DNA from 3 places in the Micromonospora sp. CPCC 206061 genome. Region 1 is predicted to be linked to each of the others. Evidence: riboswitches for the same ligand, from Rfam matches in the RefSeq annotation. Region 1 holds a riboswitch; each other region holds the start of a gene.
What was found. Region 1 has a riboswitch for cyclic di-AMP ahead of V6V89_RS19440 (C40 family peptidase). Riboswitches for the same ligand answer to the same signal wherever they lie in the genome.
Positions count from the first base shown of each region.

Region 1 (2,259 bases):
GCGGGCCGGGGCGCGGCGGGCCGGGGCGCGGCGGGCCGGGGCGAGCGAGGGATGAGACCGGGCGTGAAATGGCCCGCGATCAAGGGCGAGGCGCCGGGGGGTACGCCTCAGCCCTTGATCGCGGACGCGGGGGGATGGGTGTAGGGAACTAGCCGACCAGGCGCCGAACCACGTAGCTCGACGTCCAGATCTTGTGCTTGCCGACCTTCACACCGGGCTTCGGTGAGTCGTACATGTAGCCGCCGCCCGCGTAGACGCCGACGTGGTACCCGTACGTGCCGCTCCGGATGACGATCAGGTCACCGGGCTGGGCCGACGACTTGGCGACCGCCCGCCCGTACCGCTGCTGCGAGTTGGCCTTGTGCGGCAGCTTGATGCCGGCGGCCTTGCGGTACACGTACATGGTGTAGCCGGAGCAGTCGAACGACCCTGGCCCGCTCGCGCCGTACCGGTATGACTTGCCGACGTGCTTGCGCGCTTCGGAGAGCACCTTGGCCCGGCTGGCCACCACGTTGACCCGGATGGACGCGCTGGCCGTCCAACGGTACTTGCCCGGCAGGCTGGTGTACTTCAGCCGGAAGCTGCCGGTGACGTACGGGGTCGTGCGGTAGGTCGCCGTGCCGTTCGTGACCGCCTTGGTCTGCCAGGTCTGCCACCCGCCGTTGCGCCACGCCTGGAACTGCACGTTTCCGCCCGTCACGGCCGCGCCGGTGTTCGGGTCGTTGACGCGCGCGGTCAGCGTGACCGCCGAGCCCCACGCCACCTTGCTGGTGCTAGATGTCAGCTTGATCGCCACGTTTACCGGTGCGGCGGCCTGCTGGGAGGCGGCGGTGGTCACGGGAGCGGCCGCGGATGCTGGAGCGGCCACGGCGGCGCCGGCCACGAGCTGGCCGGCGCAGAGGCAGATCCCCAAAGCGAGCGCTAGCTTGCCGGCGCGGACAGGCCGCCGCCGGCTCGAACTGTGTTCGTGCACGGAATGAGATCCCTCCGGCACGCCTGCGGGGTTAGCTGTCGGGTTCGGGCGCAGAGGCTGCCCGGCCGCGCTCCCCGCGCGGCTTCACCCCAAGATCCGGGAACAGATCACTAACCTGGTTCCCCCGTCCCTGCCCGATCCGCCGTTGAGTTGTCGGATGTCGGTTGCACCGCTCGGGATGGGCAGGGCTCGGCGTTGTCCCGCGGTGCGGCCGGGCCACGATGAAGGCCGGCTCAACGTTTGTAGCCGATGCCGGGATCGACGCGGAGTAATCGAAATCTTGCGGACCGAATTTGGCACACCAGCGAATGCCCGGGCGCGGAGGGCGCTGTCCGAAATGTCACTACGGAGCGTCAACGCGGTCATGACGGGATGTTGACCATGAACGGTGAATAAGGCCACACAACTTTGCCGTGTCCGGAGATCAAACCTCCTCCGGTACCCTCGCTCGCGTGACGGACGGGAACACGGCCAAGATGCCCCTGCGGGCCAAGGTCGCCAGCTCGGTGTCGCGTACGGCGGCGGCACTCTCGCGGGCAGCCGGGCGCGGCGACGGCTCGGTGATCGGCGGCTGGATCGGCCTCAAGATCGACCCTGACCTGCTCGCCCACCTCGCCAACGGACGTGCCATCGCCCTAGTCTCCGGCACCAACGGCAAGACCACCACGACCCGGCTCACGGCCGCGGCGGTCGGCGTACTGGGTCCGGTGGCCACCAACTCCTACGGTGCGAACATGCCCACTGGGCACACTTCGGCACTGGCCAAGGCTGGGCACACGCCGTACGCGGTACTTGAAGTGGACGAGCATTACCTAGCGCAAGTGATCGCGGCGACCACGCCCCGCGTGGTCGCGCTTCTCAACCTCTCGCGTGACCAGCTGGACCGGGCGAAGGAGGTCGCCATGATGGCCGACCTCTGGCGCACCGCGCTGGCCGACCACCCCGACATCCTGGTGGTCGCCAACGCCGACGACCCGATGGTGGTTTACGCGGCGGTCGCCTCGCCGCAGGTGACGTGGTTCAGCGCGGGGCAGCGCTGGCACGACGACTCGTGGGTCTGTCCACAGTGTGGTGCGCCGATCGAACGCCAGGCCGACCAGTGGTGGTGCGTCAATTGCCCGCTGCGCCGGCCTACACCACAGTGGACGGTGGAAGACGACGGCGTCATCGACCCGCGTGGCGCGTGGCATAAGGTCAACCTGCAGATTCCAGGAAAAGTCAACGTCGGCAACGCGGCCACCGCGCTGGCGGTGGCATCACAGTTTGGAGTACGCCCAACCGACGCG
Region 1 covers NZ_JBAKHX010000027.1:14-2,272, forward strand. The annotation lists gene V6V89_RS19440 (C40 family peptidase) at 149-973, opposite strand; cyclic di-AMP (ydaO/yuaA leader) riboswitch at 979-1,128, opposite strand; gene V6V89_RS19445 (Mur ligase family protein) at 1,450-2,259, shown strand, end outside.

Region 2 (2,259 bases), on a different contig from region 1:
CTCCGGGTGCACCCGGAGTGGGCTGTCCCGTTCCCGAAGAGCGGCAAGGGCAGCCGCCTCTACTACAACCCGGGCATCCCCGAGGCGCGCAAGTTCGTCCAAGACTCGATGCTGGAGGCGGTGGCCCGGTACGACGTCGACGGCGTGCACTTCGACGACTTCTTCTACCCGTACCCGGTCAAGGGACAGGACTTTCCCGACGACGCGGCGTTCCAGCAGTACGGCGCGGGCTTCGCCACCAAGGCCGATTGGCGGCGCGACAACGTCAACAAGCTCGTGGCCGAGATGAACCAGCGGATCAAGGAGCTGAAGCCGTGGGTGAAGTTCGGCATCAGCCCGTTCGGCATCTGGCGCAACCGCACCACCGACTCCCTCGGCTCCCCCACCCGCGGCCTGCAGAGCTATGACGCGATCTACGCGGACACCCGGCTCTGGGTCAAGGAAGAGTGGCTGGACTACATCGTCCCGCAGCTCTACTGGCACATCGGCTTCGACATCGCCGACTACGCGAAGCTCCTGCCGTGGTGGTCAGACGTGGTGAAGGACACCAGAGTGCAGCTCTACATCGGCCAGGCCGACTACCGGGTCGGGCAGAAGGGCGCCTGGTCCGACCCCGCCGAGCTCGACCGCCAGCTCGCGCTCAACACCAAGTACCCGGTCGGTGGCAGCATCCACTTCAGCGCCAAACAGGTACGGGCCAACCGGCTCGGCGCGGTCAGCCGGTACGCCACCGCGCACTACGCCCAGCCCGCCCTGGTGCCGGCGATGGACCACATGCCCCCGAACCGTCCGGTCGCGCCTCAGGTCACCGAGGCGCGCCGGGACGGCGACAACGCGGTCGCTCTCGCATGGCGCGCCGGCGACGGCACGCGGCCAGCCGGTTACGCGGTGTTCAAGGTGGACGGTGAGACCGCGCGCCTGGTGGCGACCACCCGCGGCACGAACTGGGTCGATCGAACTGTTGGCACTCCCGGTGCGTACAGCTATTGCGTAGCCGCCCTCGACCGGCTGTGGAACCTTGGCGGCTCCAGCGAAGCTGACGTGACAGGGTGAGGAGATATTACCGAAAGTCGTTGCCTGGTAACACTTTTGGCTGGTCAGAGCAGTGTCAAGCAGGCCCGTTGATCCGGTAAGCTTTCCGACGGTCTCCGTTCGGCGGCGCCCCCACGGCGCCGGCGGTGATCGTCGCCTAATCGCCCGAATGGGCGAGCCGGGGAACCAGAGTTCCACCGGGGTGAATCCGCGCGAGCGGTAGGGATCACTTCCATCCCGAACCCGTCAGCTAACTCGGTAGGCGGCCGATGGAAGGAACATGCATGACGGCATCTGTACGCCGCCAGCGCTGGACGCTGGGCGTCGCACTGATCGCTGCCGTGGTCGCCATCACCAGCGTGGTCGGCCTCGGCTCCGCGGCTTCCGCCGCGCCAGTTGGCCTCGCGCCAACCCCTACGGCGCCCGGCGACGAGGGCGGCACTCCGCTCATACGCGACGTGATCGCCAGGGCCAGCCAGGGATACGCCGACGCGAAGCAGGCTGTCGACAAGTCTCAGAAGCGCCAGCTCCAACTCCAGCTCGAGCTCACCAAGGCTGAGGCGAAGATCAAGGAGATGGAGCCCGAGGTCGCGCTCATCGCGTCCGCCTCGTACCGCAGCGGCCGGGTCGGCGTCGTCTCCATGCTGCTCAACAGCTCCTCACCGGACTTGTTCCTGGACCGAGCGATGACGCTCGACCTGCTCGCGCAGCGCGACAACGCGAAGATCGCCACCCTCAAGGAGGCACACGACCAGGCGAAGCGGGCCAAGGATGCAATCGACGTGGAACTCGCCGAGCAGCAGAAGCAGCTGAGCCTCATGGCCAGGCAGAAGAAAGAAGCGGAGATCGCGCTCAAGCAGGTCGGCGGACAGTCCACCGGCGGTTTTGTGGTCGCGTCCTCGCCGAAGGCGAAGCCGGCGCCCCGCGACAGCGATGGCGGGTTCTCGGGGCAGGGATGCAACGTCAATGACCCGACCAACCCCGGCAGCGGCTGCGTCACGGCCCGGACGCTGCACATGTACAACGAGACGCGACGGCTGGTCCCCGGTGCCAAGGAACGGTTCGTGAACTGCTTCCGGTCCGGCGGTCCGTACGAGCATCCGAAGGGCCGGGCGTGCGACTGGTCTTCGGAGCGCGGGAGTTTCGGCGGTGACGCCAGGGGCGCCGACAAGACGTACGGCAACAACCTCGCCGCGTTCTACGTGCGCAACGCCGACCGCCTCGGCG
Region 2 covers NZ_JBAKHX010000023.1:25,773-28,031, forward strand. The annotation lists gene V6V89_RS17785 (glycoside hydrolase family 10 protein) at 1-1,053, shown strand, start outside; cyclic di-AMP (ydaO/yuaA leader) riboswitch at 1,177-1,313, shown strand; gene V6V89_RS17790 (coiled-coil domain-containing protein) at 1,317-2,259, shown strand, end outside.
Region 2: it holds a riboswitch for cyclic di-AMP, as region 1 does, so the genes downstream of both, V6V89_RS17790 (coiled-coil domain-containing protein) here and V6V89_RS19440 (C40 family peptidase) in region 1, are expected to answer to the same signal.

Region 3 (2,259 bases), on a different contig from region 1:
TTCTTGAACAAGTTGTCCACGACCGTCAGGACGGTGTTGTACGCCAGGTCCCGCTCCGGCCGCAGGTCATCGAGCACCTCCCGCACTGTTGTCGGCTCACCGCGCACCCACAACCGGTCCATGATCGCGGCCTCCAACTCGCCGAACCCCCGCATCCCCACCTCCCACCGCAACAACTAACCAGCATAGGAGCACGCCATCCGTGCCGTCACGCCGCCTGTACCTGTGGCTTACGCGCGGCCAGGCGCTCGACGATGCCGAGCTTGAACCGGTCATGCGCCTCCACGACCAGGCCCGCCTCCTGCACGTGCCGGATCGGACGGCGCCGGAAATGCTCGCCCCCCACCGGAACACTGACGACCTCGATCAGCCGCTGCACCGCACGGGCGAGCCGCGGACCCGCTTCGACGTGGTCAGCCAACAGCAGCAGGCCACCTGAGCGCAGCACCCTGACCATCTCCTGCACCGCACGCCGATCGTCGGGTATCGCGCACAGTCCGAACGTGCAGACCACCGCGTCGAAGGCGTCGTCCGGTAGCTCGAGCGCCTGCGCGTCGCCGAGGCGCAGGTCCGCCGGCCGGCGCAGGTCTTCCGCCCGCCGGCGCGCCCGGTCCAGCATCGCCGGGCTCCACTCCACCCCGGTCAGCCGCGCGGCGGCCGGGTAGTGCGGCAGGTTGAGGCCGGTCCCGATGGCCACCTCGAGTACGTCGCCCGTTGCCCGCGAGCACACCCACTCGCGGCTGTCGCCAAACAAGCGCCGGTCGAACATGGCGATCTGCCGGTCATAGGAAGGGGCGCTCTTGTCCCAGTAGCGACGCAGCCGTTCCTGCCGACCCGCCGACCCGGTCCCGCTCATCCCCGTCACCCCCGGCACCGCCGACTCCTATCCAGCTTAGGCGAAAGGACGAGCCGGCGGCGGATCCCGGGCAACGCACTGACCTGCGGATTCTCCACCAGGGTCACGCAACGCGCCTGTCCCGTAACGCCATTTGCCCTGATGGAGGGCTGGTCGGCCCATTCGATCTTGGGTAATCTGTCCCGCGGTCAATGACCCTCGGCGCATGGTTCGACATCGCCGGTGGTTCAGCTGCCTAATCGCCCGTTTCGCGGGTGAGCCGGGGAACCAGGTAAGTGGGGTGAATCCGCCAACGGCGGTAGGGGTTGTTCCGTCCCGAACCCGTCAGCTAAACCGGTCGGCACCGACGGGAGGAACACGTATGACGGCATCCCGCGCCGCTGGCGCATGTCTGCCGTTGCGCTGCTAACGGCTGCGGCCGTGCTGGCGGCACCGGTCACCCCGGCCTTCGCCCAACCAGGTGGCGGCTCCACCACCCCGCAAGAGGATGGCGACCCGCTGCTCGGCAAAGTCCTCGACGAGGCCGGCAAGGGCTATCTGAAGGCCAAGGCCGCCCTGCAGACCTCGCAACGCAAGCAACTACAGCTGCAGGTGGAGGCCAGTCAGGCGCAGGCTCGCATTGACGAACTCGCACCCGAGGTTGGGCAGATCGCCGCACAGGCGTACCGCAACGGCCGGGTCAGCGCCGCCGGCCTTCTGCTCAACAGCGCCTCCCCCGAGGCGTTTCCTGCGACGCGCCGCAGCGCTGGACGAGCTGAACATGGTCAACGACCAGAAACTCAAAGCGCTGTCCGAAGCGCGTGATCGGCTCACCCGCGCCCAGGGCGCCCTGACCGCCGAAGTGCGTCACCAGGAAAAGCACCTCGCCGTCATGGCCAAAGAAAAGCGAGAGGCAGAGAAAGCCCTCGCCGTGGTCGGCCGCCAAAGTCTCACCGGTGGCCTGGTGGCAGCGACCTCGCCGGTCGCGAAGGCAGCACCACGCACCGCCGACGGCGACTGGCCCGACGAGTCGTGCAGCAAGGACGACCCCACCACGTCCGGCTGCATCACCCCCCGCACTCCGAACGCCTACACCGAGGCCCGCAAAGCCGGGTTCACCCGGTACGTCTACTGCTACCGGCCCGGTGGCCCCTATGAGCACCCCAAGGGCCGCGCCTGCGACTGGTCGCTGCTCAACATTGGGTTCGCACCGGCCGCCAACCAGGACCAGAAGGTGTATGGCAACAACCTCTTCCTGGTCCGCAACGCCGACCGGCTCGGCATCCTCTACGTCATCTGGTATCGGCAGGTTTGGTTCCCCGCCGTTGGTTGGAGTGCCTACACCGGCCCGAAAAGCCACACCGACCACGTCCACATGTCGATGCTGTAGGCCGAGTGAGCGAGCGACCTCATGCTGTGGCGGA
Region 3 covers NZ_JBAKHX010000050.1:50,020-52,278, reverse strand. The annotation lists gene V6V89_RS27565 (BlaI/MecI/CopY family transcriptional regulator) at 1-155, opposite strand, end outside; gene V6V89_RS27560 (class I SAM-dependent methyltransferase) at 209-856, opposite strand; cyclic di-AMP (ydaO/yuaA leader) riboswitch at 1,079-1,214, shown strand; partial or broken gene V6V89_RS27555 (coiled-coil domain-containing protein) at 1,244-2,225, shown strand.
Region 3: it holds a riboswitch for cyclic di-AMP, as region 1 does, so the genes downstream of both, V6V89_RS27555 (coiled-coil domain-containing protein) here and V6V89_RS19440 (C40 family peptidase) in region 1, are expected to answer to the same signal.